DNA from 2 places in the Streptomyces sp. NPDC001406 genome. Region 2 is predicted to be linked to the other one. Evidence: riboswitches for the same ligand, from Rfam matches in the RefSeq annotation. Region 2 holds a riboswitch; the other holds the start of a gene.
What was found. A riboswitch is a leader RNA that binds a small molecule or an ion and turns the genes downstream of it on or off. The one in region 2 is predicted to bind guanidine.

Region 1 (14,623 bases), on a different contig from region 2:
ACTACGTGGACGCCGAGGTCTCCACCGCGACGACGGGCACCGTGCTGTACGTGTCGCCGAACGGCAGCGACAGCGCGGCCGGAACACAGTCGGCCCCGACGACGCTCACCTCGGCGATCAGCCGCATCACGCCCGGCGGCACCATCTACCTGCGCGGCGGGACGTACAACTACTCCTCGACGGTCACCGTCCCGCAGGGCAACGACGGCACCTCCGGCGCCCGCACAACCCTGTCCGCCTACCCGGGCGAGACCCCCGTGCTGAACTTCTCCGCCCAGAGCGAGAGTTCGTCGAACCGCGGACTCCAGCTGAATGCCTCGTACTGGCGCGTCTACGGCATCACCGTCGAGCACGCCGGTGACAACGGAATCTACGTCGGCGGCAGCAACAACGTCATCGAGCGCGCGGTGACGCGCTACAACCGCGACACGGGACTGCAGCTCGGACGGATCTCCTCCAGCACCCCGAGCAGCCAGTGGCCGTCCAACAACCTGGTCCTGAGCTCCGAGTCGCACGACAACGCCGACTCCGACGGCGAGGACGCGGACGGCTTCGCCGCGAAGCTCACCACCGGCACCGGGAACGTCTTCCGCTACGACGTCTCCCACAACAACATCGACGACGGCTGGGACCTCTACACCAAGACCGACACCGGCGCCATCGGCCCGGTGACCATCGAGTACTCCCTCTCCTACAACAACGGCACGCTCAGCGACGGCACCGTCAACTCCAACGGCGACCGCAACGGCTACAAGCTCGGCGGCGACGACATCGCGGTCAACCATGTCGTCCAGCACAGCGTCGCCTACCACAACGGCCATCACGGATTCACGTACAACAGCAACCCCGGCAGGATGGCCATTTCGAACAACGCCAGTGTCGACAATGCCGAGCGCAACTTCTCCTTCGACGCCGGGACTTCGGTGTTCCGGAACAACACCTCGTGCCGGTTCGCCGGCAGCGGGTCGAACGACAAGACCATCGGTGACGCCGACAGCTCCAACCAGTTCTGGACCGGCTCGAACGGGTCCCGGTGCTCCTCGTACTCCGGCGCCCTGGGCTGGTCCTTCGCCGCGAACGGCAGTCTCGTCGTCACCTTCGGCGGCAAGGTGGTGACGCCGTAACCGGCCGCCCCGGCCATCAACCCCGGCGTCGGCGAGGGCACGCGACACCCTCGCCGGCGCCCCTTGCGACGTTGGACGACCGCCACAGTGACACTGTCGGCGGGTGCTGCGCTGTACGGGATGACCCCGCCACGGGGCACGCGGTACCCCTTTCGATCCTGACTTCCCGGAGGGGTATCACCCACCGCGGCAGGCAGGCGTACTCCTCCCCCCGTCGCCTGCCTGCCCCGGGCGTTCGGGCGGGACGGCCCGGATCGTTCGCGAATCCGCCCCACACGGGACTCCGCCGAACGGATGAGGGAGAAACCTTCCCTTTCAAAGTCTCCACGTACGAGGCCGGGTGAGAGGTAAAGGTGCGGTGGTCTTGGCGTCTTTCAGGAAACGAGAACTCCGTGCGTATCCGGCACTCCATCTCCGCAGCAGTCGGTGCCCTTGCCCTCACCGCCGTTCTGTCCACACCCGCGCATGCCGCGACCGGCGACTTCAGCTACAAGTTCATCGGCCTCAACGGGAAGCCGTACCCGGCCACTCTCCACAACCCGTCGAGCGGCGCATGCCTCGTCATCCCGGAGGCCGCGGACCCGGGCGCCTCCGAACCCGCCTTCGCCCCGCACAACGACACGGACGAGATCGCGGTGGTCTTCACCGAGCCCGACTGCACCGGCGCCTTCTGGATCCTGCGCCCACACGGTGCGCCGGCCACCGACCGCTTGAAGCTGCGCTCGGTCGTCTTCCTCCGGTGAGCGCCTCCATGCCGCTCAGCGAGTCACGGTGAAGTCCGCTGCCTTGGGCACGAACACCGTGTCGCCGTCCTTCGCGGTGACAAGGACCGCGACGTGCCACGTCCCGCGCGGTGCCGTGGCGGCGTCCGTGCCGGAGACCTTCGCGGTGTACCGGCACGTAGCGGCTGCGTCCCCGGCCGCCGTGCACGTGGCGGACTCGACGGCGGACATCTCCTTGGCCGTCGGGGTCGGCTTCATGCTTCCCGGCCAGGCCAGAACCTTCACGCTCCGCACTCCCGAGTCGTCCGTCACACGGGTCGTGAAGGAGATCGAGCCGTCGTGGCCGGTGGCCGGCGCGATGTAGTCGGCGGAGCTGTCCTTCACCGCCGGTCCGTCCTCGGAGGCCTGCGCCACGAAGGCGTAGGCACCGGCCGCTCCCAGCACGGCAACAGCGGCGAGCCCGGAAACGATGATGCGCCTGGACATGAAACCAACCCCCGTAGACAGGTCAACCGCCTTGTGTGTCCACCGCGTTCGCGGCGTTGGCTTCATCCTTGTCCAGCCGCTGACCGTGCGGCATGAGCACAACTACTCATGCCACGTACTCAGGTCACGCACGGGCTACCGGCACGACGTGCATCGACACAGTGCTGCGCGGATGGCGGCCTCGACCTGGGTCGCCATGTTGGCGTGGCCGACGGCGCGTCGTGGCCGACGCTGGAGGTGGCGGTGTCGACGTAGGTGTCCGCAACTGACGTCGGCCAGTCTCACTGCTCGGCCCGCGGGCGGGTCGGCGGCGAGCTCGCGCTCGACGAGATAGGGATAGGCCCCTGTCGTGCGGGCGCATCCGTCTCGATCCGCGCTGCCCAGCGGCGGGGCAATGACGGCGGAGGAGACCGCCGCCTTCGAGCAGGACCCCCACTTCGAGGCGGCGGTGGCACTACGACGCGCCGATGACGCGGGCAAGGTCGTCGGCCTACGGGTGCCGGGGCTGGCCTACTGGCGCCCGACGGTTGGTGGGGCGCCATCTCTGTGGCCGCCCGCGTCCTTGAGGACCGGGGACGTGTGGAGGAGGCAGTCGAGCTGGTGCGGGCACAGGCCGAGGCCGGGGAGCGTCTGGCGCTCGCCGAGTTGGCGGGGCTGCTGGCGCGGCACGGGCGGGTCGGCGAGGCGATCGATGTGCTCCGCCCCCACTTGGCGGACTGGTTCCTCCTGGAGGCACTGGCCGAGGCGACCGAGGGACACGGGCGTGATGCGGAGGTCGCCGACCTGGTCAGAACCCTGGTCGAGAGCGAGACAGGCACCGGGAAACCGGGGAACGCCGTGATCGTGCTGAGTCGGACGCTGGAACGACAGGGCCGCGCGGACGAGGCCGTCGAGGTGCTGAGCGCCCATATCGACTCCGGCCACCACAGAAACGTCAACACGCTTGAGGAGTTCGCCGGACTGCTCGCCCGTCAGGACCGGCTGGGACTACTACGGGCCTTTGTCGCAGGCCCGCACGGCCTGTACGGCGTGTCCCCGCTGGCCGAGCGGCTCGCCGAGCTGGGACGGCTCGACGAGGCCGTCGAGGCGTTGCGGCCCTTCGCCGACGCCTCGGCAAACGCCGCGAGTTCCCTGGTGGACCTTCTCGGCCGGCACGGGCGGGTGGACGAGGCGATCGAGGTGGCACGGCCCCACCTCGCCGAGTCGGACTGCACCTGCATGCTGGCCGTGGTCCTGGAGCTGATGACCGATCACGGCCGGGCCGCAGAGGCGCTCGGTCTCCTGGCCGAGGTCGTGGAGCACACTCGCGCCGAAGAGCGGGATTCCCTGGCCCACTACCGCATCTGGCTCCTTGGCGAAGCGGGCAGAACAGAGGAGGCGTTGGCCGAAGCCCAAGGGCTCGGACAGGACGCGTATCCGTCTCGGGCCGTTTCGGTGGCACGCCTGTTGGCGGACAGGGGCCGGAGGGAGGAGGCGATCGCCGCCCTCCAGGGGACCACGGAAGACTCCGACCGCCGCGAACTGGCCCACCTGCTCATCGAACAAGGCCGCCCGAACGAAGCGGTCGACCTGCTCCGTCTGTCCGCAATACATCGGATGAGTTAGGGCTCATCGCTCGATTCAGCCGCTCAACATCCGTTGACAGGTACACGAAGCGCGCCTAGGTTCGCCAATACACCCGATGTATTGAGGATCCGTCAGATAGGGAGGACGATGATGCCCTCGCAGCCGGGGAAGCGCTCGCCGGTGTCCCGCACAGCCGCCGCGCTCTGCGCCGCGCTGGTGGCCGCACTCTTGACCGCCGTGCCCGCGCGGGCCGAACATGACATCGGGCAGCGCGAGCACGTCTGGGCCGTGTCCGCGGCAGCACACGCTCCGCGGGCGCGGGTGTCCCTGGACGACACCACCGGCGCGCTGAGTCTCTCGGTGTCCCGTGGCGGCCGTACGGTCATCGAGCCGTCGCCCGTCGGCATCGTCACCGAACGGTCCGACTTCTCCCAGGGCCTGCGCTTCCTGCACCTCAAGGACCGGCTGGTCAGCGAGCGGTACCGGACGAAGTCCGGCAAACGGCTGGAGCGCCGGGTCCTGATGAACGAGACGCGGCTGTCCTTCGCCACCGCGGCCGGAGCCCGGCTCGACCTCGTCGTCCGTGCCGCCGCCGACGGCGTCGCCTACCGCTACGTCCTGCCCGCCGGGTACGGCGACGTGCTCGGCGAGACCTCGGCGTTCAACCTGCCGCCGGACGCGAGCGCCTGGCTCGGTGCGTACCGGGTCGACAACGAGGGCCAGTTCGCGCAATACACCGCCGCGACCGCGCCCACCCGCGAATACTCGGACCAGGCACTGTTCGCGACCGACGGCGGCTACACCCTGCTCGCCGAGTCCGATCTCACCGGCACGTACTCCGGCGCCCGGCTCGCCCACGACCAGGGCACGGGCACCTATCGGATCAAGCTCGCCGACGACCGGATCCACGCCGACGGCCCGCTCGCCACGCCTTGGCGGGCCATGGTCACCGGCGACCTCGCCACCGTCACCCGGTCCACCTTCACCGACGACCTCGCCCCCGCCTCCAGGGTCGCCGACGCCTCCTGGATCCGGCCGGGCACCGTGCTGTGGACCTGGCTCGCCGGCGGTCGTGCGGCGGGCCAGAGCCTCGGCGCGCAGAAGGCCTACGTCGACTACGCCGCCGCGCGGCACTGGCCCTACGAGGCCGTCGACGCGGGCTGGTACTTCAAGACCGACGCATGGGACACCACCGACCCCGACTGGCAGAAGAACAGCTGGATGCCCCAACTCGTCGACTACGCACGCGCCAAGGGCGTCGGGATCATCGTCTGGATCCATCAGCGCGACCTCGACACGCCCGAGGAACGGTCTCAGTGGCTGCCCACCCTGGAGCGATGGGGCGTCAAGGGCGTCAAGGTCGACTTCATGAACTCCGAGGCGCAGTCCATGCTCCAGTGGTACGACGCCGTCCTCGCGGATACCGCCGCCCACCACCTCATGGTCGACTTCCACGGCTCCACCGTCCCCAAGGGCATCCAGCGCACCTGGCCGCAGGTCATGACCATGGAGGGCGTCGGCGGAGAGGAGAAGCGGACCAACAGCGCCGGCCACCTCACCACCCTGCCCTTCACCCGCAACGTCATCGGCTCCATGGACTTCACCCCCGGCGGTTTCCAGCGTGTCGGCCTGCGCCCCAACTCCGACGCGGCCGAGGTCGGGCTCACCGTCGCCTACGAGTCGGGCCTCCAGATGTTCGCCGGCACCCCGGAGTCGTACGACACCCGGCCACTCGCCCGGGACTTCCTCGACCAGGTTCCCGCCGCCTGGGACGACACCCGGCTGCTCGCGGGCCACCCCGGTCAGGACGCCGTGCTCGCCCGTCGCAGCGGCGACCGCTGGTTCCTGGGCGGGGTGTACGCCGGTGTCGCCCACACAGCTGACGTACCGCTGTCCATCGGCCGGGGACGGTGGCTGGTCGAGACGGTCCGGGACGGCGCCGACGGGCTCGTCCAGGAACGGCAGGTGCTGCGCGGCGGCGACACCTTCAGCGTCGATGTCGTCGCCAACGGCGGCTTCGCCGGGATCGCCTGCCCCTGGCGGCCGGGCGTGACCACCTGCTACCGCTGAGGGCGCGGGTTGCCTCGGTCATCGGTTCTGTTCGACGGGTAGTTCCAGGTGGAGTTCGTAGCCGCCGTCGGCCGTGGGACCGGAGGTGACGGAGCCGCCGAGGAGTTCGGCGCGTTGGCGCAGCCCGGCGAGGCCGTGGTGGGCGCTGGGCAGGGCGAGTACGGGGCGGGTAGGGGCATCGTTGGTGATGAGGGTGTGGATGGTGCCGCCCTCTTGGCGGATCTGGACGGTTGCCGAGGCGCCGGGCGCGTGCTTGCGGACGTTGGTGAGGGCTTCCTGCACGGTGCGGTAGACGGCGCGCTGGACGGTGGGCGGAAGGGAGGTCGGCAGGTCGGTCTTCAGCTCTGTTTCGATACCGCTGCTGTCGACGAGGCTCTGCAGGTCGGCCAGGGACGGCTGGGGGGTGAGTTCCGTGGGGCGGCTGCCGGAGGCGCGCAGCACGCTGACCATGTGCCGCAGTTCGTCGAGGGTCTGCACACTGAGCTGCCGGATCGTGGCCGCGGCCTTCTTGGTCTCCGCGTCCTGGCTGCCCACCTGGAGCGCTCCGGCCTGTACGGCGATCAGGCTGACCTGGTGGGAGACCACGTCGTGCATCTCGCGGGCCAGTTGGGCGCGTTCCTGGGCCAGGATGCTCTGGGCGGCCAGCTGCCGTTCCTGCTCGCGTGCCTCGGTGATTTCTGCGAGCCGCAGCGACAGGTCGCGTCGGGCCTGCACGAGCTGGCCCAGGAAGACGGGCGCCACCGCGGTGGCCAGTGTGTAACTGAGGTGCAGGAGGGTGTCGATCTGGTCGAGTTCGGCGGCCTCCAGGGACGACCAGGGCCAGGGCAGGAAGTCGATGACCGCGTAGGTCAGGGAGCAGCCGACCAGCAGGACACGGTGGCGGCTGAGCGAGGAGAGCGTGTACAGCGCGGCGATCGTGGCGAACACCGCGTCGGAGAGCATGGCCGTGGGCAGGGTGAGGATGAAGGTTGCCAGTGGTGCGCGGCGCCGCAGGGACAGGGCGCCGGCGGCGAGCAACGCGCAGGCCATGGCCAACGGCGCCTGGACGCCGACCCGGACCCAGGCGTCCACCAGCGCGACCAGTACGAGGACGCCGTCCACCAGCGGAGCCGACACCCCTCGGCGGCTCACCCGGCGTCCTCGTCCTGCGGTGGTGCCAGCAGGCCCGCTCGCTCGGCGACCAGCACCGCCTGGACGCGGCTTCCGACGCGCAGTTTGCTGAGCACGGCGCTGACATGGCCCTTGACCGTGCCGGTACTCAGATGCAGCCGTTCGCCGATGTCGGTGTTGGCCAGGCCCTGGGCCATCAGAACGAGGACGGCGCGCTCGCGCTCGGTCAGCCGGGCCGTGAGGTGGACGGCGGGCTCGCGCACGTCCTTGTCGAGGTAGGCGTCCACCACCGCGCGTGTGACCTTGGACGACAGCACGGTGCCGCCTTCGGCCAGGGCTCGCACGAGGTGGGGCAGCTGCTCCGGGTCGGTGTCCTTGAGCAGAAAGCCGGCCGCGCCCGAGCGCAGGGCGGTCGCCACGTATTCGTCGGCGTCGAACGTGGTGAGCATGGCCACCACCGGGGGGTCCGGCATACGGCGCAGGTCGGCCAGGACGGTGAGCCCGTCGACGTCCGGCATGCGGATGTCCAGCAGAACGACGTCGGGGTGTGACTCGCGCACCGTTCGGACGGCCTCGCCGCCGGGGACGGCTGCCACGACCTCGATGTCGTCCGCCGCGTTGAGGATGTGGGTGAAGCCGCCGCGGACCAGGGCTTCGTCGTCGACCACCAGGACCCGGATCACGTGCGCTCCGCTCGTCGCATACTCCCGTTCGATCCGTACCACGGCGGGGGCCGTTTCTCGGCGGGCCGAAGGCGATTCCCGCCGATTGGCGGCGCCGCTCCGGCCGGTCGACCTGGGTGTCTTCGGCCGGTCGGCGGGGTGGTTCGGGCCGGTCGGGAGGGGATCTTCGGATATGTGCCCTGTGAGCGGGGTCCGGGATTCGGCACACTCTGAAGACATGACCCAGAACGCATCGCCGGACGTACCGGCGGCGGTGTCACGTCCGCTGAAGACGCAGTGTCCCTCCGCACCGGCCGATGCGCCGTCGCGCGGGCGACTGTCGCCCGGACGGCTGATCGGCATAGACCTGGCCCGCGGCATCGCGGTCTTCGGCATGTACTCCGCTCATGTCGGCCCGGACGTGTCGATCGGCGGACCTCTGGGGTTCCTGCTGGAGACGGCGCGGGGCCGCTCGTCCGCGCTCTTCGCCCTGCTCGCCGGGTTCTCGCTGGTCATCATCACCGGACGGCCCCGCCCCCGGACCGGACGCCCCGGCCGACAGGCGGTGGGCCGAGTCGTGATCCGTGCTGTCGTCCTGTTGATGCTCGGATACGCCCTGACCGCCCTGGGCACCGACGTCGACGTGATCCTCAGCTTCTACGGGCTGCTCTTTGTGACCGTCCTGCCGCTGTACCGGTTGCGGGCCGGGACGCTGGCGCTCATCGCCGCCGCGGGGGCGATGATCCTGCCCCAGGCGCTGCATGTGATCCGGAATTCGATCGAGGAGGGGAACTGGGCGGACACCGTCGCCGCCTGGGACCCGTTGGCCCGGATGACCGGCACCGACGGCATCACCGAACTGATGTTCACCGGGGCGTATCCGGTCCTCACCTGGGTACCGTTCCTGCTCGCGGGCATGGCAGTGGCCAAACTCGATCTCACCCGGCCCGGCGTCCGGGCCCGACTGGCGCTCACCGGTGCGGTGCTCGGCCTGCTCGGCTACGGCGGCTCCTGGCTGGCCCTGCGTCTGGTCCCGCACGCCCTGACAGCCGTCGCGGATGCCACGGGCGGTTCGGCGGCGTCGGCATGGTGGTCCGACACCGTGGGCGAACCCGACGGTCACGCCCCGCTCTCCTGGTTGCTGGTGGCCGCACCGCACAGCCAGACGACCTTCTCCATACTCGGCAACACCGGTGTCGCCCTGCTGGTCGTGGTCGCATGCCTGACCGTCGCGGACCGGATGCCACGGCTCACGCGGCTGGCCACACCCGTCTCGGCGGTCGGCATGATGGCGCTGACGGCCTACGTCCTGCACATCGTCGCCCTCTGGTTCTTCACCGACGTCTGGTACGTGGCCGCGGTCCACGACGACACGATGGCCGCGCTTCCCGCTCTCCTCGCCTTCATGGTGGCCGCCGCACTCCTCGCGACCGTATGGACCCGCCTGTTCCGTCGGGGCCCCTTCGAGCACCTGCTCCACGTCGCCACCCGGCCCGCGCAGCACATCAAGTAGCACCGCCATCCAGGACTGCCGTCCGGGACTGCCGCCTAGGACGCGGATCCAGGACAGAACCAGGCCTACTTCATATCTATCGTCGGCGTTGACGAACAACATCGGCGAAAGGACCGCCATGCCCGACCAGACCAACACCGCCGCACCTGAGGGCTACACCACCGTTGCGCCCTGGGTCGTCACGGACGACACGGGGGCCTTCCTCGACTTCGTCGCCGAGGCGTTCGGCGGTGAGGAACTGGCGCGAGTGCCGACCGAGGACGGGTTGATCGGGCACGCGGAGATCCGAGTCGGCGACACCATCGTGCTCGCCTTCGACCGACACGCGGACTGGCCCGCCATGCCGAGCCTGCTGCGCGTGTTCGTCGCCGACGCGGACGCGGCGTTCTCGCGAGCCGTGGCAGCCGGCGGCCGGGTCGTCACTGCCGTGACGGACAGCGCCTTCGGCCAGCGCGGAGGGCGTATCAAGGACCCCTTCGGCAACATCTGGTGGGTGGTCAGCTGCGTCGAAGAGGTCTCCGAGGACGAAATGTGGAAGCGGCTCCAGGACCCCGTATACGCCAAGACCATGCGCGTGGCTCAGGAAACACTCGACGCCGAGCTCAGCGGTCGCGGGCACGGCCACAGCAGCGCACCCGTGAGGACGGCCGACTGACCGCAGCGAGGTGGCGGAGGTGGCGGGGGCTTGCGGGGGAGGCACCTTGAACGAGCACGAGATTCCGCGGCCGCACCGAGCGGCCGGACCCCCGCCGGCGGCCCGTCAACTGGTCGCGAGTGTCGCCCAGACCCCTTGCGGATGCTCGGTCGGCTTCAGCCACAACTGCGGCTGGGACTGCCGGTAGTGCTCATCGGTTCCCGGCTGCCAGAGCTAGCGGCCCTGCGCGTCGAGCCTGCCTGATGAGAAGGAAGAGTCACTGGTGTCCGGGTGGGTCCTGTCGCCGAGAGAGGGTCAGTCTGCGTTGCTCCCGGTCGATTGCCGCGACGACGACCGTGACCTCGTCGCCGGCCTGGACGACATCCGACGGGGATTCGACTGGCTCCGGGGTGAGTTCTCGTAGGTGGACCAGTCCCTCGATTCCATCGGCGACCTGAACGAAGACACCGAACGGGACCAACTTGGTTATACGTCCATGTAGTTCCTGTCCTACGGCGGTGCGGTCGGCGAACGTCTGGAAGGGGTCCGGCCGCGTCGCCCGCAAGGACAGTCTGGCCTCCAGATTCCATGTGTCGAACTGGAGGAACTCACAGGAAACGCGCCGGCCGACCTGCACGACGTCCGAAGCCGCTTCGAGACGCGTCCAGGACAGTTCGGGGACCGTGATGAACCCGACGCCGGGGAAGACCGGGTGGTCGGGGCCGTCGTCCAGCGACACGAAGACGCCGAACCGTTCGATCGCCGCGACGGTGCCGGAAAGGAGTTCGCCGCGGTGCAGTGAATCCAGGAACGCCCAGAGTTCCGGGTGCTCGGACTGTCCGCCCATGCTGCCCATTTTTTCATGCGCGAGCGGTGCGCCGCTGACGGTCGCGGCGAGTCCGTCGAACCAGGTCCGTGGCAGCTCCCTCCCACTCGGGATACGCAAAGCCGAACCCGGCCGCGCTCAGCCGACCCGGTACCACCCGACGGCTCTTGAGCAACAGTTCCGTGTCGGTACGCAACGCGAGCGCCCCCAGCTCCGCCATCCATCGCGTCGCCGGCAGGCCTACCGGCACGCCCCGGGCCGCGCGCAGCACCCGCATGAACTCACGGTGCGGAAGGGGGCCGGGTGAGGAGATGTTCACGGGCCCCTCGATGTCGTCCTGGGCGATCAAGAACTCCACCGCGCGGACGAAGTCCTCGTCATGGATCCAGGAGACATACTGCGCACCGCCGGCGACCGGCCCGCCCAGCCCCAGCCGGGCCAGCCACAGCAGTACGTCGAAGACCCCGCCCCGATCCGGGCTCATGACCATGGCCGAGCGCAGCGCCACCTTCCGCGTCGCCGGTGTCCGCGCCTGGGCCTGCGCCTGCTCCCAGTTCTTCGCGATCTCGACGCTGTACGACCAGTAGTCCGGCACCCCGGCCTCCGAGCCGCCGATCACTCCCGTCGCCTCGTCGTGCGCCGCGTCGAAGCGATGGACGTAGATCGTGGCGGTACTCATCTGCAGCCACACTCGCGGTGGCCGCGCGGCGACGGCGATCGCCTCGCCCACCACCCGCGCCGATTCCACCCGCGAATCCATCATGGCTTGCAGGTTCTCGGCGGTGTAGCGGCAGGAGACGCTGCGTCCGGCCAGGTTGATCACGACGTCGGTGCCGTCGATCGCGTCGGCCCAGGGGCCCAGCGCGCGCCCGTCCCAGCCGATTTCGCGCTCCCGCTCCGGACGCCGGGTCAACACCGCGACCTCATGCCCGGCGGCCGTCAGCGCACGGTCCAGGATCGTGCCCACCTGCCCGGTTCCCCCGGGTAGCACTACCTTCATCGATCCCCCTCAACTTCGGTGGGCACAAGCGTAGCCGCCAGATTTGAACGTGTTCAACTGGGGGGTGTGCCTCATCCGGGTGGGAATTCTCGTCGCCGTCACCCGGAGTTGTAGCCCCACGGCCGCGCTCAACGCGCGGGCGAAGAACGTCCAGTCGCCGTGCTCGGGCATCTCATGGTGGAAGTTCCCGTACCAGCCGGGGGCGTCGTTGATCCAGGCGGCCAGCGCATCCAAGAAGCGATCCAGGGTGGCGAGTGGTGCGGCTCATCAGGTTCCCCAGCCCGGGTGAAAGGGTCGGGACATTCGGGCCGTTACGCCGGGCACCACGCGTGAAGGGCGGCATAGTGACGGGGTCTCAGCACCGGACGCGCAGGAGGAAACGTATGCTCGGCACCGACTACCGCGCCGGTTCGCCCGTCTGGATCGACCTCGGCAGCCCGGACCTGGACGCGGCTGCCGGCTTCTACAGCGCCGTCTTCGGCTGGCGGTTCATGTCGCTCGGGCCCGAAGCGGGCGGGTACGGGCTCTTCCAGCAGGACGGGAAGACCGTCGCCGCCCTCGGGCCGCTGACCGAGGAGGGTGCCCAGTCGGCCTGGACGACGTACTTCCGCAGCGACGACATCCAGGCCGCCGCCCGTGATGTGGTCACCGGCGGGGGCCGTGTGCGCGTCGAGCCGATGAGCGTGGGCGAGGGGCAACTGGCCCAGTTCACCGATCCCCAGGGTGCGGAGTTCGCCGTGCTCGAAGCCGGGGCGGGCCTGGAGAAGACGTCCGAGGACAACACGCTGGTGTGGGTCGAGCTGCAGGTCGCGGACCCGGAAGCGGCCATCCGCTTCTACCACGGGCTGTTCGGCTGGCGCTCTCAGGAGATGCAGGCGCCCGGCATGACGTACCGGGTCCTGAGCATCAGGGACGGCGACCAGGAGGAGGGGTCCTTCGGCGGTGTGGCTCCGCTTCAGGGGGAGCACGAGGTGGCTCGCTGGGTGCCGTACTTCGCCGTTGCGGATGCGGATGCCGTCGTCACCGCGGTGCAGGCAAACGGCGGGACGGTGCTCATGCCGGCCGCGGACGTGCCGGACGTCGGACGCATCGCCTGGCTGGCGGACCCGGCCCAGGCGGTGTTCGCCGTGCTGAAGCCGAATCCACGCCAGACCTGACGGCCGTCGGCAACCATCGTGCCCGGAGGCGGGTATGCGGTGATAGCGTCCGGCCGGAGGCGCACCTGCGTGTCTCCCCGGACGAGATGTGCGCCGTACCCGGCCCGCCAAGACGACGCACTTCGGGAGGCGTCATGTTCGGTGCGGGCGAACCGGGTGGCCGGAAGTTCAGCGCGGAGCCGCTGGGTGTGGCCTGGATTCACGGGTCGCCGTCGGCCAAGCACAACACCGATCCCGATCTTCAGGTGCACTGGTACGACGAGCACACGGTGGTGCTGCGGCAGAACAAGGCGATCGACTACGAGGCGCCGTTTCTGTATCTGCTGTTCGGAGAGCGACGGGCGGTCCTGATCGACACCGGTGCCACGGCCTCGCCGGAGTTCTTCCCGGTGCGCCGGACCGTCGATGGTCTTGTCGAGGCGTGGCTGGCTCGTCATCCGCGTGATGGCTATCGGCTGCTCGTGCTCCACACGCACTCGCACGGCGATCACATCGCGGGCGACGGCCAGTTCCTCGATCGCCCGGACACGATCATGGTCGGTGCCGAGCGGGATGCGGCGTGGGCGTTCCTCGGCTTCGCCGACGACCCGGACGCGGTACGGCCGCTCGATCTCGGGGGTCGGGTCCTGGAGGCGCTCGCGACACCGGGCCATGACGCCGCGGCGGTCACCTACTACGATCCGTGGACCGGGTTCCTGCTGACTGGAGACACCGTCTACCGGGGCCGGTTGTACATCGAGGACTGGTCGGCGTTCTCACGGACGATCGACCGGCTGATCGCATTCGCCGGCCGCCGTCCGGTCACGCATGTGCTGGGCTGCCACATCGAGATGACGCGCCGGCCCGGCGTCGACTATCCGATCGGGACCACACATCAGCCGGACGAACCCCCGCTGGAGATGACCCCCGACCACCTCCACGCCGTACGCGCGGCCCTGGACGAGGTCGGGCCCGAGCCCGCTCGCCGGGCGTTCGCCGACTTCGTCCTCTGGCCCAAGGGCTGACGGTCGGACCCGTCCGGCAGGGCCGGCTATCCGACGCGCTCCCAGCCACGGCGCGGCGCCCTGGCGCCGAGGCCGACGTCGCGGCTGCGGTAGACGATGTAGGGGCGGGTGAGGTAGCCCAAGGGCGCGGTGAGCATATGGACCAGGCGGGTGAAGGGCCAGGCGGCGAAGAGCAGCAGGGCGCTGATCGCATGGAGCTGGAAGAGGATCGGCGCTCCGGCCATCAGGGCCGGGTCGGGCTGAACGTAGAAGATGGAGCGGAACCAGGGGGAGATGGTCTCGCGGTAGTCGTAGCCGCCGCCGACGATGTTGGCGGCGACGGTGGCCGCCAGGCCGAGCACGATGGTCGCGGTGAGCGAGACGTACATGGCCTTGTCGTTGCGGGTGGTGGCGGAGAAGACCGGGCCGACGGTGCGGCGCCGGTAGATGAGGATGGCGATTCCGCCCAGGGTGCACACGCCCGCCACGGTACCGAGCGTGACGGCCGTGACGTGGTAGGTGTGCTCGCTGATGCCGGCCGCCTCGGTCCAGCTCTTGGGGATGAGCAGCCCGCCGACGTGGCCGAGGAGCACCAGGAGGATGCCGAAGTGGAACAGCGGGCTGCCGATGCGCAGCAGCCGGTTCTCGTACAGCTGGGAGGAGCGGGTGGTCCAGCCGAACTTGTCGTAGCGGTAGCGCCAGATATGGCCCAGGACGAAGACGGCGAGGGACAGATACGGCAGGACGACCCACAGCAGGATCGCGCCGGT
Region 2 (14,623 bases):
CGCCGATCTCCTTGCGACGGTGCGGCTTGGCGCAGTGGGTGATCGCCAGCGCGGCGGCCGGCAGCGCGAACATCATGATGGGGAAGAAGCCCGAGGTGAACTGACCCGCGTTCGGGTCGCCCGCCAGGAACATGTTGATGTCGCCGTGCACGACCGTCCCGTCGGGCTTGGTGTAGCTCCCGAACTGGAACCAGATGGGCACGTTGAGGAACTGGTGCAGCCCCACGACCAGCAGCGCCCGGTTCGCCACACCGAAGACCCCCGCACCCCACGCGCCCAAGTTGCTCAGCCAGTTGCTGAAGCTCTCCAGCGCCCCGCCGATCGGCGGCCAGACCCACAGGCACAGCGCCGCGAACACGATGGCGGCGAACGCCATGATGATCGGCACCAGCCGGCGCCCGTTGAAGAAGCCCAGCCAGTCCACCAGTCGGGTGCGGTGGTAGCGGGCCCAGAAGAACGCTGCCATCAGACCCAGGACGATGCCCCCGAAGACCCCCGGGTTCTGAAAGGTGAAGGTCGACACCGTCCCGTCGGACACCTGGCAGCCGATGGAGACCGGCTTCGAGCCCTCCGGGCAGGGCTCGGGGAACTGGTGCAGCACCCCGTAGTAGACGAGAAAGCCCGCCACCGCCGCGAGCGCGGTCGAGCCGTCCGCCTTCTTCGCCATGCCGATGGCGACACCGACGCAGAACAGCAGCGGAAGACCGAGCGAGCCGTCGAGCAGCGCGCCGCCCGCGCCCATCATCACCTTCGAGACGGGGGTCCAGCCCAGACCGTCCTTGCCGAACACATCGGGCTGGCCGAGCCGGTTGAGGATGCCGGCGGCCGGCAGCACCGCGATGGGGAGCTGGAGACTGCGGCCCATCTTCTGCAGGCCCTGGAACAGGGTGTTCCAGCGGGCGCGGCCGGGGCTGACCGTGCCTTCGGCGCTGCTGTCGGCGCTCATGCGCGTCCTCCGGGCCGCTCGGCGAAGAGGCGGGTTTGGCGACCGTCCCCGGGGTGGTGTAGACCAGTTGGCGGACGGTTCCGCTGTCGTGAACGCCATCATTCGGGACGTACGACATGACCGCTCGCGAAGATGGGCCAACTGTAGGTTACTGCGACAAAGCGGTTCGGATCAGGGAGAAGGATCATGGCCACCAAGGCTGAGAAGATCGTCGCCGGGCTCGGCGGCATCGACAACATCGAGGAGATCGAGGGCTGCATCACCCGCCTGCGGACCGAGGTCTCCGACCCCTCGCTGGTCGACGACGCCGCCCTGAAGGCCGCCGGCGCCCACGGCGTCGTCAAGATGGGCACGGCCATCCAGGTCGTCATCGGCACCGACGCCGACCCGATCGCCGCGGAGATCGAAGACATGATGTGAGCCGCGCCGCTCACCTCGAAGGGGCTCTTTCCCATAGGGGGGAGGGGCCCCTTCCTCATGTGCGGCTAGGCTCGTCGCCATGTCTCGAATCGACGGCCGCACCCCCGATCAGCTCCGCCCGGTCACCATCGAACGTGGCTGGAGCAAGCACGCCGAGGGCTCCGTCCTCGTCTCCTTCGGCGACACCAAGGTCTTCTGCACCGCCTCGGTCACCGAAGGCGTCCCCCGCTGGCGCAAGGGCAGCGGCGAGGGCTGGGTCACCGCGGAGTACGCCATGCTGCCCCGCGCCACCAACACCCGCGGCGACCGCGAGTCGGTCAAGGGCCGGATCGGCGGCCGTACGCATGAGATCTCCCGCCTCATCGGCCGCTCCCTGCGGGCGGTCATCGACTACAAGGCGCTCGGCGAGAACACCATCGTCCTGGACTGCGACGTCCTCCAGGCCGACGGCGGAACCCGCACGGCGGCCATCACCGGCGCCTATGTGGCCCTGGCCGACGCGGTCACCTGGGCCCAGGGCAAGAAGCTGATCAAGGCCGGTCGCCAGCCGCTGACCGGCACGGTCTCCGCGGTCTCAGTCGGCATCGTCGGCGGGGTCCCCCTCCTCGACCTCTGCTACGACGAGGACGTGAAGGCCGAGACCGACATGAACGTCGTCTGCACCGGCGACGGCCGCTTCGTCGAGGTCCAGGGCACCGCCGAGGCCGAGCCCTTCGCCCGCGAGGAGCTCGACGCCCTGCTCGACCTGGCCGTGACGGGCTGCACGGAGCTCTCCCTCCTCCAGCGCGCGGCACTGGAAGCGACCCTGGAGACGAAGTAGACCCTGGGGAAGAAGCAGAACCAGCCCCTGGAGAAGAAGTAAAGGGAGCCTCAAAAGACGAGGCGGCGGACGGCAACCCGGTCGGCCTCCCCGGCGTCCCTATGGGTACGGGCGCACGGCACACCGCCGTGCGCTCGGCCGACGAGGGAGAGGGACCAACACCATGGGCGCGAGCCGACACCGACGTCGAGGCCGTATCACCGCCATCGCCGCCACCGTGGCCGCCGTAGCGCTCACCGCGGGCCTCACCACCGGCTGCGACGCCGTCAACAAGGCCCTGGACTGCGTCCAGACCGCCGACTCCATCGCGGACAGCGTGACCGACCTCCAGCAGGCGGTGGAGAACGCGGCCAACGATCCGACGCAGACCGACGAGTCCCTCGACTCGATCCAGAAGAACCTCGACAAGATCGGCGACAGGACGGACAACGCCGATGTCAACAAGGCGGTCGACGACCTCCGCAAGGCGGTCGACAACGTCCGTCGGGCGATCAAGAACGGCGACGAGACCCCGGACATCGGCCCGGTCACGGACGCGGCGGGCGAACTGACCAAGGTCTGCACCCCGTAGCGAGCTCCAGAGGCCACGCAGGGCAGGTCGTGGGGCCAGGGATACTGAACCCCATGACCCGCCTGATCCTCGCCACCCGCAACGCCGGAAAGATCACCGAGCTCCGCTCGATCCTCGCCGCAGCAGGCCTGCCGCACGAGTTGGTCGGAGCCGACGCGTTCCCCGACATCCCCGATGTCCCGGAAACGGGAGTGACGTTCGCCGAGAACGCCCTCCTCAAGGCCCACGCCCTGGCCCGGGCCACCGGTCTGCCGGCGGTGGCCGACGACTCCGGCCTGTGCGTGGACGTCCTGGGTGGCGCACCCGGCATCTTCTCCGCCCGCTGGGCCGGCAACCACGGCGACGACAAGGCCAATCTGGACCTCCTGCTGGCCCAGCTCTCGGACATCGCCGACGAACACCGGGGCGCCCACTTCGCCTGCGCCGCGGCTCTCGCACTGCCGGACGGGACGGAGCGGGTGGTCGAGGGCCGGCTGACCGGAACCCTGCGGCACACCCCGAGCGGCACCAACGGCTTCGGATACGACCCCATCCTCCAGCCGGAGGGGGAGTCGCGGACGTGCGCCGAGCTGAGCCCCGAGGAGAAGAACGCGATCAGCCACCGGGGCAAGGCGTTCCGCGCCCTGGTGCCCGTCGTAAGGGAGTTGCTCGGTCGGTAAGGAGCTGGTGCGGCCGGAGGGACTCGAACCCTCACGGGAGTTACCCCACTGGGACCTAAACCCAGCGTGACTGCCAATTCCACCACGGCCGCCCGGTGCTGCCCGGCCATGCTAGCGGCCGGGCAGCGCGGTCAGATGCCCAGATCCTTGATGATCTTTGCCACGTGGCCCGTCGCCTTCACGTTGTAGAGGGCGCGTTCGACCTTGCCCTCCTCGTCGACGACGACCGTGGAGCGGATGACACCGACGACCGTCTTGCCGTACAGCTTCTTCTCGCCGAAGGCGCCGTAGGACTCCAGGACCTGCTTGCCGGGGTCGGCGAGGAGGGTCACCTTCAGGGACTCCTTCTCGCGGAACTTGGCCAGCTTCTCCGGCTTGTCGGGGGAGATGCCGATCACGTCGTAGCCCGCGCCCGCCAGGACCTCGAGGTTGTCCGTGAAGTCGCAGGCCTGCTTGGTGCAGCCGGGAGTGAGGGCCGCGGGGTAGAAGTACACGATGACCTTGCGGCCCTTGTGGTCGGCCAGGGACACCTCGTTGCCGTCGGCGTCGGACAGGGTGAAGTCGGGGGCCACGTCCCCGGGCTGGAGTCGCTCGCTCATCGGACCAGAGTAACGGGGGGTCCTGACAGTGCGGCGGCGTGCGAAGCTGACAGACTGTCCAGAACAGCATCGAAGACTTCGGAGGCCGTACGGTGGCGGAGACGTCGGACACCAGAACCCCGGCGCAGATCGAGGCGGACATCAAGCGCCGTCGCGAGGTGCTGGCGGAGACGCTGGACGAGATCGGGGTGCGGGTGCATCCGAAGACGATCGTGGGCGACGCCAAGGCGAAGGTCGTCGCGAACGTCGACCACACCCTCGGCCGTGCCTACGTCCAGGTCAACCGCGTGGTGAGCGAGGTGCGGGCGCAGTTCGTGGACGAGGAGGGCGCGCCCCGGGTCGAGCGCATCGTGCCGGTCGCGCTCCTTGCCGTCGGGGTCGTGGGGCTGCTCGCGTTCGGCACCCGGCGCCGCAAGAGCTGACCCGGTCGCGTACACAGGCGTAAAAGGCAGGTAGGTTCGAAGGCGTGAGCGCCAACAGAAATGTCCCCAGTACCCACCACGACAAGCTGCCCATCCGCATGCTGCACGACCGCGTGCTCGTGCGGCAGGACACCAGTGAGGGCGAGCGGCGGTCGGGCGGCGGCATCCTGATCCCCGCCACGGCTGCGGTCGGGCGGCGGCTGGCCTGGGCCGAGGTGGTGGCGGTCGGGCAGAACGTACGGACGGTGGAGCCGGGCGACCGCGTCCTGTACGACCCGGAGGACCGGGCCGAGGTCGAGGTGCGCGGCACCGCGTACGTGCTCATGCGGGAACGCGATCTGCACGCCGTGGCGGCGGACCGGTTCGAGGGGTCGGAGGACTCCACGGGGCTGTATCTCTGAGGGACCTGCACCGCTGACGGGCCTGAGCCTCTGAATCAACGGCGAAGAGGGCTGGTGACCATGGTCACCAGCCCTCTTCTCATTCCCTTGCTATCGTCGAAAGGAAGCCCGACGAGACGCGCCGTACCGGGATGGATGTACGCAAAGACGACGCACCCCTGTCCGTCAGCACGTACGCCCCGGAGGTGCCCCCCATGGCCTGGGTCCTGCTCGTCGTCGCCGGTCTGCTGGAGGTCGGCTGGTCGATCGGAATGAAGTGCACCGACGGCTTCACCCGGCCCGTCCCCAGCGTCCTCACCGGCGCCGGCATCGTCGCCAGCATGCTGCTGCTGTCCTACGCCGCCCGGACCCTGCCCATCGGTACCGCCTACGGCGTGTGGGTGGGCATCGGGGCCGCCGGTGCGGCGGTGCTCGGCATGGTGGTGCTGGGGGAGCCGGCGACCGCCGCCCGGATCTTCTTCGTGTGTCTGCTGCTGGTCGCCGTGGTGGGGCTGAAGGCGACCTCCGGTCACTGACGGGTCAGCGACCGGTCACTGCCTCCTCGTCGCGGCCTGCGGGCCCGCAACGGTGCCGCCCGTGGTGCCTCCCGGGGTTCCCCCGGTCGTGCCCGTGTCCGTGCCGCCGGTGGTTCCGCCGGTGGTGGTGCCGCCGTCGGCCGTGCCTCCGGTCGTGCCGCCGGTCGTGCCGCCGGTGGTCGTCCCGCCGTCGGCCGTGCCTCCCGTCGTGCCGCCGCCGGTCGTGGTGGTGCCGCCGGTGGCCGTGCCGTCCGTGGGGGTCGCGGTCGTGCCGCCGTTGTCCTGGCCCTGGGTCTGCCCCTGGTCCTGGCCGCCGTCGGTCGTGCCGCCGTTGTCCTGGCTGCCGGTGGTGCCCGGCTGGGTCGGCGCCTGCGAGCTCGGGGCCTGGACCTCGGCGCCCTGCTGCAGTTGGAGGTCGAACTCGGTGGCGGGCTTCCCCTCCAGCGCGGTCTTCGTGTACTGGGCCCAGATGTCGGTGGGCGCACCGCCGCCGTTGATGCGCGGCAGCCCCATCACGCCGTACAGCGACCTGTGGGCGGCCGTCACCGGGTCCTGGCCCATCACGGAGACGACCGTGGCCAGATCGGGCGTGTAGCCCGCGAACCAGGCCGCCGTGTCCTCCTCCGCGGTGCCGGTCTTGCCCGCCGCGGGGCGGCCGGCGTTCTGCGCGGCGGTCGCGGTGCCCGTCTGGACCACGCTCTGCAGGATCGACGTCGTGGTGTCGGCGGCCTCACGGCTGACGCCCTGCTCGGCCTTCTCCCCGGGCAGCTCGACCTCGTCCTTGCCGTCCTTGGTGATCTTCTCGATCATCGTGTACGTGCCGTGCTTGCCGTGGTTGGCGAGCGTGGCGTACGCCTCCGCCATGTCCAGCACGCTCGCGGTGGCGGTGCCCAGGGCGATGGACGGGTACGGGTTCAGGTCCTTGGTGTCGGACGGGATGCCGAGGTCGACCGCGGTCTTCTTGACCTTGGCGGGCCCCACGTCGACGGCCATCTGCGCGTACACCGAGTTGACCGAGAGGTTGGTGGCCTGCCGCACCGTGATCTGCCCGTACGACTTGGAGTCCTCGTTCTCGGGGGCGTACGCGCCACCGCTCCAGCCCTGTACGGGCCGCTGGTTGGTGCCGTCGTAGTACGTGTTCGGCGAGATCGGCTGGCCGTCCTGGGTCGTGGAGGCGTTCTGCACCGCCGAGGTGAACACGAAGGGCTTGAACGTGGAGCCGACCTGGAAGTCGCCCCGGGTCGCGCCGTTCGTGTACTGCTTCACGTAGTCGACGCCGCCGTACATCGCGACGACCTTGCCGGTCTTCGGGTCGACGGAGGCGCCGCCCGCGCGGACGTAGTTGTCGACCTTGCGGTTCTTCTTGTCCAGCTTGTCCATCAGCTGGTCGTTGACCGCCTTGACGAAGGCGTTCTGCTTGTCCTTGTGCAGGGTCGTGGTGATGCGGTAGCCGCCGCCCTCCAGGGCGTCCGCGTCGATGATCTTGTTCGTGGTGAGGTAGTGCTTGATCGCGTCCACGATGTAGCCGCGCTGGCCGGACAGGCCGGTGGAGACCGTCTGCTCCTTCGGCATCGGGAACTTCATGCCGGCCCGCTCGGACTTGCCGAGCCAGCCCTTCGTGACCATGCCGTCCAGGACGTAGTTCCAGCGGGCCACGGCCGCGGACTTGTTCTCCGGGTGCGCGACGACGTCGTACTCGCTGGGCGCGTTGACCAGCGCGGCGAGGTAGGCGGCGCGGGCCGGGTCCAGGTCGGTGGCGTCCACGCCGTAGTAGGCCTGGGCGGCGGCCTGGATGCCGTAGGCGTTGCGGCCGAAGTAGCTCGTGTTGAGGTAGCCCTCGAGGATGTCGTCCTTCGACTTGTTGCGGTCCAGCTTGATCGAGATGAAGAACTCCTTGGCCTTACGGGTGACCGTCTGTTCCTGGGCCAGGTAGTAGTTCTTCACGTACTGCTGGGTGATCGTCGAGCCGGACTGCTTGCCCTTGCCGGTCGCGGTGTTCCAGGCGGCGCGGATCATCGCCTTGGGGTCGATGGCCGACTCGGTGTAGAAGTCGCGGTCCTCGGCGGCCAGTACGGCGTGCTGGGCGTCCTTGGAGATCTGCGCGAGGGTGACGTTCTCCCGGTTGATCTCGCCGTCACGGGCCAGCTGGGAGCCGTCCGCGTACAGGTAGACGTTGCTCTGCTTGGTGGCGAGCGCGTTGGCGGGCGGGATCTTCACCATCGAGTAGCCGAGGAAGAACAGCCCGATGATCAGCAGCACACCGATGAGGAAGGTACCGAGCACCATCCGCCAGGTGGGGATGATCCGCCGCCACCCGGTCCGCTTGGGCCTCTTGGGCTTCTTGCCCTTGCCGGGGGCCTCCGGGGCCACCGGGCCGGCGGGGGCGGGGGCGCTCCGGGCATTCGCCGCGCCTGCCGCGGTCGCGGGGTTGGCGGTGGTCCGTGCGCCTGCCGCGGTCACGGGGGTGGCGCCGGACCGTGCGTTGACGGCGCCTGCCCCACCGCGCGCCGCGCTGCCTGCCGCGCCGGCTGCGCCCGCGCCGCGCGCTGCGTTGCCGGCGTTGCCCGAGGTCCCGGGGGCCTTGCCGGTCGGCGGGGTGTCCTTGATCGGCGTGAGCCGGGTGGTTTCGTCCGTCAGCGGCGGCTTGGCTGTCGGGGCGCTTTCCTTGATCCGAGCGAGCTGGGTGGTGTCGGCGGCGCCGGGGCTTGTCGCGCCGGCTGTGCCTGCCGCTCCAGCGCCGTGTGCCGCGCCTGCGCCGCCTGCCGCGCCCGGGCCGCGCGGTGCGCCTGCCGCGCCTGCCGCGCCCGCGCCGCTCGCCGCGCCCGCAGCACCTGCCGCGCTGGCCGCACCTGCCGCGCCAGCTGTGCCTGCCGAGCCCGAGCCGCTCGCCGTGCCGGCCGAGCCCGCCGCGCGCGCTGCGTTGCCGGCGTTGCCCGCAGCCCCGGGGGCCTTGGTGGCCGGCGGGTCGTCCTTGATCGGCGTCAGCCGGGTCGTCTCGTCCGTCAGCGGGGGCTTGGCTGTCGGGGCGTTCTCCTTGATCCTTGCGAGACGGCTGGTGTCGACGTTGCCCGGCCCGGAGGGCTCCGAGGCCCGTGCCTTCGGGACCGTACCGGCCTTCTCGGCCGGCTTGCCCCCCTGCTCGGCGGGCTCTTCGGCCGCCGTCGGCTGCGTCGTCGCACCGCCTTCGTTCGGCTGTTGCGGCTGCGGCTGCGGCTCGTCGCTCATGTCGTGCACGGACTCCTGTTATCGCCTCGTACGTTGCCGTACGCCCTCATACGCCATCTGCGCCCCCGGATGAAGACTCTCGCACCAAGCGTTCCGTTCCCGGATTCCGGCACGCGTCCGGGACAGAAAATGCGTGGCACGCCGCGTCGGTCCCGGACTAGGCTCCTGCGCTTCGGTGTCGTGCGGTCGGGGAGGTTGACTGGCGTGGGCGCGGGACGGTTGTACGGGGCCGTCGCTGCAGGGGGTTTCAGACGGTACGCGACGTATCGGGCGGCCACTGCGGCAGGGGTGTTCACCAACACCGTCTTCGGCCTGATCCTCGTCTACACCTATCTCGCCCTGTGGGACGAGAAACCGCACCTGGGAGGCTATGACCAGGCGCAGGCGATCACTTACGTGTGGTTGGGGCAGGCGCTGCTGTCGACGCTGGCGATCGGGGGTGGTGGCGTCGAGGACGAGCTCATGGAACGCATTCGTACGGGTGACATCGCGATCGACCTGTACCGCCCCGCCGACCTGCAACTGTGGTGGCTGTCAGCAGATTTGGGCAGGGCCCTGTTCCAACTCATGGGCCGGGGAGCGATCCCCTTCGTCTTCGGCGCGCTGTTCTTCCCGGTGGCGCTGCCCTCGGACGCGGGAACCTGGGCCGCCTTCCTCGTCGCCGTCCTGCTGGCGATGCTGGTCGGCTTCGGGATCCGCTTCCTGGTGGGGCTGAGCGCGTTCTGGCTGCTGGACGGCACCGGGGTGGCGCAGGCGGCGTGGATCACGGGCTTCTTCTGCTCCGGGATGGTGCTGCCGCTGAACGTCTTCCCGGGCGCGATCGGCGAGGTCGTACGGACCCTGCCCTGGTCCTCGCTGCTGCAGGCCCCGGCCGACGTACTGCTCGGGCAGGCCGATCCCTGGGGCGTCTTCCTCTTCCAGGCGGCCTGGGCGGCGGCGCTGCTCGCGCTGGGGCGGCTCGTGCAGTCGCTGGCGACGCGGCGGGTGGTGGTGCAGGGTGGCTGAAATCAACCGGGTCGCCGACGGGATGCGCGCCTACCGGATGATCGCCGCGATGTGGATCCGCTCCACGATGGCGTACCGGACGTCCTTCGTGATGACGACGGTCGCCAACTTCACCGCGACCGCCCTCGACTTCGTGGCGATCCTGCTGATGTTCTCCCGCGTGGACGCGCTCGGCGGCTACTCGCTGCCCGAGGTCGCCTTCCTGTACGGCCTGTCCAGTACGGCCTTCGGGCTGGCCGATCTGGTGATCGGCTCGATGGAACGGCTGGGGCGCCGGGTGCGCGACGGCACCTTCGACACCCTCCTGGTCCGTCCGGCGCCGGTGCTGGCGCAGCTGGCCGCCGACCGGTTCGCGCTGCGCCGCCTGGGCCGGGTGACGCAGGGCTCGCTGGTGCTCGGCTATGCGCTGACGGCCGTCGACATCGAGTGGACCCCGCTGAAGCTGCTGCTGATGCCGGTGATGGTGATCAGCGGCGCCGCGATCTTCAGCGCGGTGTTCGTGGCCGGCGCGGCCTTCCAGTTCGCGGCGCAGGACGCCTCCGAGGTGCAGAACGCGTTCACCTACGGCGGCACCACGCTGCTGCAGTACCCGCCCACCGTCTTCGCGAAGGACCTGGTGCGCGGGGTGACCTTCGTGCTGCCGCTGGCCTTCGTCAACTGGCTGCCCGCAACCTACGTTCTGGGGCTGCCGTATCCGCTGCACCTGCCGCAGTGGACGGCCTTCGCCCCGCCGCTCGTGGCGGTGGGGTGCTGCGCGCTGGCGGGAGCGGCATGGCGGGCGGGGCTTCGGTCGTATCGGAGTACGGGGAGCTGAGGGACCCATGGACAGCGACTTCACCGAGGGCGTCACCGAGGACTTGATCGTGAACTTCATCGAACTCGACCGCGTCGAGAAAGTCTTCGACGTGCGGAAGAAGGCCGGCTTCCTCAAGCGGGAGCGCCGGGAGGTGCGGGCGGTGGACTCGATCTCCTTCACCGTGGCGCGCGGCGAGATGGTCGGCTACATCGGCCCCAACGGCGCGGGCAAGTCGACGACGATCAAGATGCTCACGGGCATCCTGACCCCGAGCGGCGGCCGCCTGCGCGTGGCCGGCATCGACCCCTCCCGCGAACGCGCCCGCCTGGCGCACCGTATCGGCGTGGTGTTCGGGCAGCGGACCACGCTGTGGTGGGACCTGCCGCTGATCGACTCCTACCGGCTGGTGCACCGCATGTACCGGATCCCGGACCGGCGTTACCGCGAGAACCTGGACCGCTGTGTCGAACTCCTCGAACTCGCCGACCTGTTGGACGTCCCCGTCCGCCAGCTCTCCCTCGGCCAGCGCATGCGCGGCGACATCGCGGCGGCGCTGCTGCACGACCCCGAGGTGCTCTACCTCGACGAGCCGACGATCGGCCTGGACGTCATCTCCAAGGCCAAGGTCCGCGGTTTCCTGCGGGAGTTGAACGCCGAACGCGGCACCACGGTGCTGCTGACCACGCACGACCTCCAGGACATCGAGCAGCTCTGCTCCCGGGTGATGGTCATCGACCACGGCCGGCTGATGTACGACGGTCCGCTCGCCGGCCTGCACGAGGTGGGGGCGAGCGAGCGGACGCTGGTGGTGGACCTGGAGCGGGAGCTGCCGCCCGTCGAGGTGCCGCCGGCCCGCGTGGTGAAGGTGGAGGGCCCGCGGCAGTGGCTGGCCTTCCCGGCGTCCGAGTCGGCGGCGCCGCTGGTGGCGCGGGTGGCGGCGGAGTATCCGCTGGTGGACCTGTCGGTGCGGGAGCCGGACATCGAGGCGGTGATCGCGAAGATGTACGCGGACAAGGCCACCGCATAGTGCCCGGCGCGGGGAACTCGTAGGCTGCTCTCCATGACCGACGATGCCCCGGAGCTGCGTGCCTCCGACGCCGATCGTGAACGAGTCGCCGAGGTCCTGCGGGACGCCCTCGCGGAAGGGCGGCTCGACATGGAGGAGTTCGAGGAGCGGCTGGAGGCGACGTACAAGGCGCGTACCTACCGCGAGCTGGCACCCATCACCCGGGACCTGCCGGGTCCGGACGTGGCGGCTCCTCCCGTGGTGTCCCTGCGCAAGGACCCCGTGGAGAGCGGGAGTTGGGCGGGCCGGATCACCGGCAGCGAGGGCTCGTCCGCCTGGGCGGTCGCGATCATGTCCGGCTTCCAGCGCAAGGGCCGCTGGACCATGCCGAAGCGGCTCAACTGCTTCGCCTTCTGGGGCGGCGGTGAGATCGATCTGCGGGAGGCGGACTTCGCGGACCGCGAGGTGGAGATCAACTGCGTCGCGATCATGGGCGGGGTGCAGGTCATCGTGCCGCCCGGGGTCGAGGTCGTCGTGCGGGGCATCGGCATCATGGGCGGCTTCGACCACCGCGAGGAGGGCGTGGGCGGCGAGCCGGGCGCCCCGCGGGTGATCGTGAGCGGCTTCGCCTTCTGGGGCGGGGTCGGGGTGGAGCGCAAGGTGACGCGGGCCGAGCGGCAGCGGCTGAAGGAGGAGCGCCGCCAGGAGAAGCTGGACCGCAAGACGGCGCGCAAGGAACTGGAGAACTCCTTCCGGGACGACATCCAGGATGCCCACACCAGGATGCTCGAAGGCCACCGCGACCTGCTGCGGGAGCGCCACGAGGAGCGCCGTGAGCGCCAGCGGGAGCGCCGGGAGGAGCGGCGGCGCAGGCGCGGGGACTGGTGAGAGGCGGGCGCGGGGACCACTGAGGCGCCGCAGGCGCGAAGGAACTGCTGAGCGGGGCCGCCGTACCGGCTACAGCTCCGCCTGCCCCGCACCCTTCAGCTCCCGCAGGTCGAAGACCTCCGCCATCTTCCGGAAGCCCTCGTCGCTGGGGTGGAGATGGTCGCCCGAGTCGTAGTCGGGGCGGAGCCTGCGCGGGTTGTACGGGTCACGCAGGGCGTGGTCGAAGTCGACCACCGCGTCGTAGACCTGCCCGGCCCGGATCCGGGCGTTGACCTGCTGCCGTACCGCCTCCCGGGCCGGCGAGTACCCGCGGTGGCCCTGGAAGGGCATCAGGGTGGCGCCGACGACCTTGAGGCCGCGGGCGTGGGCCTGGCGGACGAGGGTGCGCAGGCCGTCGGTGATCCGGTCGGGGTCGGCGAGGCGCGGGTTCCTGAGGATGTCATTGACGCCCAGCTCGATGACGACGACCTTGACGTTCGTACGGGAGAGCACGTCCCGGCCGAAACGGCCGAGCCCGCTCTGGTTGTCGGCGGGCCGCCCGAGTCCGTTCGCGAGCACCTGGTTGCCGCTGATGCCCTGGTTGACGACGCTGTAGCGGGGCACGTCCCGGCGGCCATCGGCGAGCCCCGTGCGCAGCCGCTCCGAAAGGACGTCCGTCCAGCGGTGGTTGGCGCCCTCGGTGGAGGTGATCCCGTCGGTGATCGAGTCGCCGAACACGACGACCGTGCCGTCGGACTCGTTGCTCAGCACGTCGAGGGCCGTCAGATAGCGCCAGTACGGCGTCTGTTCGGTGTACGGGGCGGCGGCCGGGTCCTCCGTGTGGTCGCCCTCGGCGACGTACGACACCTGCCGCGCGTGCGGGTGGTAGGTGACCGGTCCCGACGGGACGGGGGAGTACGTGGTGACCAGCACGTCCGTCCCGCGCGGTAGCGCGATGCGCACGGCGTCGCTCAGCACCTGCCCGCCCGCCGGTATGACCACGTCGGGGCCGCCGCCGAAGGTGAGCCGGCGCATCGTCTGTGCCGCGGCTGCCGCGGTGTCGTCGCCGGCCGCGACCGCGATCGAGGCGTGGCTGATGGTCAGCGGCGCCTGGCCGTAGAGATTGGACAGCGTGATCCGGGCACTCGTACCCCCGGCGCTCGCGTGCACGACGTTGCGCACCGAACGCCCCGCCAGTCCGTCGGTCTCGGTGCCCGGCTCGGCGCCGACCGGGGAGGTGGACCAGGAGCCGACCCAGGTGCCGGTGGAGGCGGGAGCGGCCGAGGCGTCGTGGTGCGGGCGGCCCGCGCCACCGTCGAGCGGGACGCCGTCGTCGGCCGCGACCGTGACGAAGATGGCGGCGCACAGGGCCACGACCAGCGCGAGGACGGCACTGAGCAGGGCATAGCCATGGCGCCTGGTCATGCTGGTGTTGTTCTCCTCGGGCACTGGGAGCCCGGGGCTCCGATCTGTTGTGTCCATGATCCGACATGGGTCCGGGAGAACTGACAGGACCCTGTCCAAACCCCCTTTCTGACAGACGCCGGGAACTCCTGTTCCGTTCCAGGAGTCGGTCAGGAAGGGACAATGTGTGAGGGATCACCGAACGGGTGGAGCAGATGGAACGTACGGAAACGACGGAAACGGAAGTGGCAACGGCACCACGGACCAGCGCCCCGTCCTACAAATCCATGAGCGCCTTCACTCCCGCCGACGAGGAGCGGCAGCGCGGGGTACGGCGCATGAAACTCACGGCGACCGGGATGCTGCTGTTCGTGGCGGTGGTGTACGCCCTCGCCAAATGGGCTTCCGGCCAGGGCGCCGGCCCCTGGGCGGACTACGTGGCCGCGGCCGCCGAGGCCGGCATGGTCGGCGCCCTGGCGGACTGGTTCGCGGTCACCGCGCTCTTCCGCCACCCCCTCGGCGTGCCCATTCCGCACACCGCGATCATCCCCAACAAGAAGGATCAGCTGGGCGTCTCCCTGGGCGAATTCGTCGGCGAGAACTTCCTCTCCGAGGATGTCGTACGGCAGCGGCTGCGCGCCGTCGGCATCGGCAGCCGCCTGGGCGCCTGGCTGGCGGAACCGGAGCACGCCGACCGGGTGACGGCCGAGCTGGCCACGGCCCTGCGCGGCGCCCTCACGGTCATGCGCGACTCCGACGTCCAGGCGGTGGTCGGCGAGGCGATCACCCGCCGTGCCGACGCCCAGGAGATCGCGCCCGGCATTGGGAAGATGCTGGAGAAGGTCGTCGCCAACGGCGGCCACAAACGCTTCGTCGATCTCGTCGTCTCCCGGGCCCACGACTGGCTCGTCCTGCACGACGACCAGGTCATGGACGCCGTCCAGGGCGGCGCCCCCGGCTGGACCCC

Region 1: linked by a shared signal. The riboswitch ahead of ACFY1J_RS26235 (MBL fold metallo-hydrolase) and the one ahead of ACFY1J_RS00690 (DMT family transporter) in region 2 are both predicted to bind guanidine.

The regions. Positions count from the first base shown of each region.
Region 1 covers NZ_JBIAWG010000011.1:42,523-57,145, forward strand. Annotated here, with positions in the region: gene ACFY1J_RS26175 (carbohydrate-binding protein) at 1-1,124, shown strand, start outside; gene ACFY1J_RS26180 (hypothetical protein) at 1,517-1,867, shown strand; gene ACFY1J_RS26185 (DUF5707 domain-containing protein) at 1,883-2,332, opposite strand; gene ACFY1J_RS26190 (hypothetical protein) at 2,912-3,937, shown strand; gene ACFY1J_RS26195 (glycoside hydrolase family 97 catalytic domain-containing protein) at 4,049-5,968, shown strand; gene ACFY1J_RS26200 (sensor histidine kinase) at 5,987-7,099, opposite strand; gene ACFY1J_RS26205 (response regulator) at 7,096-7,761, opposite strand; gene ACFY1J_RS26210 (DUF418 domain-containing protein) at 7,979-9,253, shown strand; gene ACFY1J_RS26215 (VOC family protein) at 9,372-9,908, shown strand; gene ACFY1J_RS26220 (S1 RNA-binding domain-containing protein) at 10,165-10,734, opposite strand; gene ACFY1J_RS26225 (TIGR01777 family oxidoreductase) at 10,748-11,713, opposite strand; gene ACFY1J_RS26230 (VOC family protein) at 12,097-12,870, shown strand; guanidine-III (ykkC-III) riboswitch at 12,924-12,992, shown strand; gene ACFY1J_RS26235 (MBL fold metallo-hydrolase) at 13,005-13,874, shown strand; gene narI (respiratory nitrate reductase subunit gamma) at 13,901-14,623, opposite strand, start outside.
Region 2 covers NZ_JBIAWG010000001.1:146,846-161,468, forward strand. Annotated here, with positions in the region: gene ACFY1J_RS00645 (PTS transporter subunit EIIC) at 1-946, opposite strand, end outside; gene ACFY1J_RS00650 (glucose PTS transporter subunit EIIB) at 1,133-1,366, shown strand; gene rph (ribonuclease PH) at 1,446-2,186, shown strand; gene ACFY1J_RS00660 (hypothetical protein) at 2,350-2,757, shown strand; gene rdgB (RdgB/HAM1 family non-canonical purine NTP pyrophosphatase) at 2,811-3,416, shown strand; tRNA gene ACFY1J_RS00670 (tRNA-Leu) at 3,422-3,508, opposite strand; gene bcp (thioredoxin-dependent thiol peroxidase) at 3,548-4,015, opposite strand; gene ACFY1J_RS00680 (DUF3618 domain-containing protein) at 4,108-4,437, shown strand; gene ACFY1J_RS00685 (co-chaperone GroES) at 4,536-4,838, shown strand; guanidine-III (ykkC-III) riboswitch at 4,918-4,995, shown strand; gene ACFY1J_RS00690 (DMT family transporter) at 5,033-5,353, shown strand; gene ACFY1J_RS00695 (transglycosylase domain-containing protein) at 5,369-7,639, opposite strand; gene ACFY1J_RS00700 (ABC transporter permease) at 8,783-9,583, shown strand; gene ACFY1J_RS00705 (ABC transporter permease) at 9,606-10,397, shown strand; gene ACFY1J_RS00710 (ATP-binding cassette domain-containing protein) at 10,405-11,406, shown strand; gene ACFY1J_RS00715 (DUF1707 domain-containing protein) at 11,440-12,273, shown strand; gene ACFY1J_RS00720 (SGNH/GDSL hydrolase family protein) at 12,343-13,677, opposite strand; gene ACFY1J_RS00725 (DUF445 domain-containing protein) at 13,944-14,623, shown strand, end outside.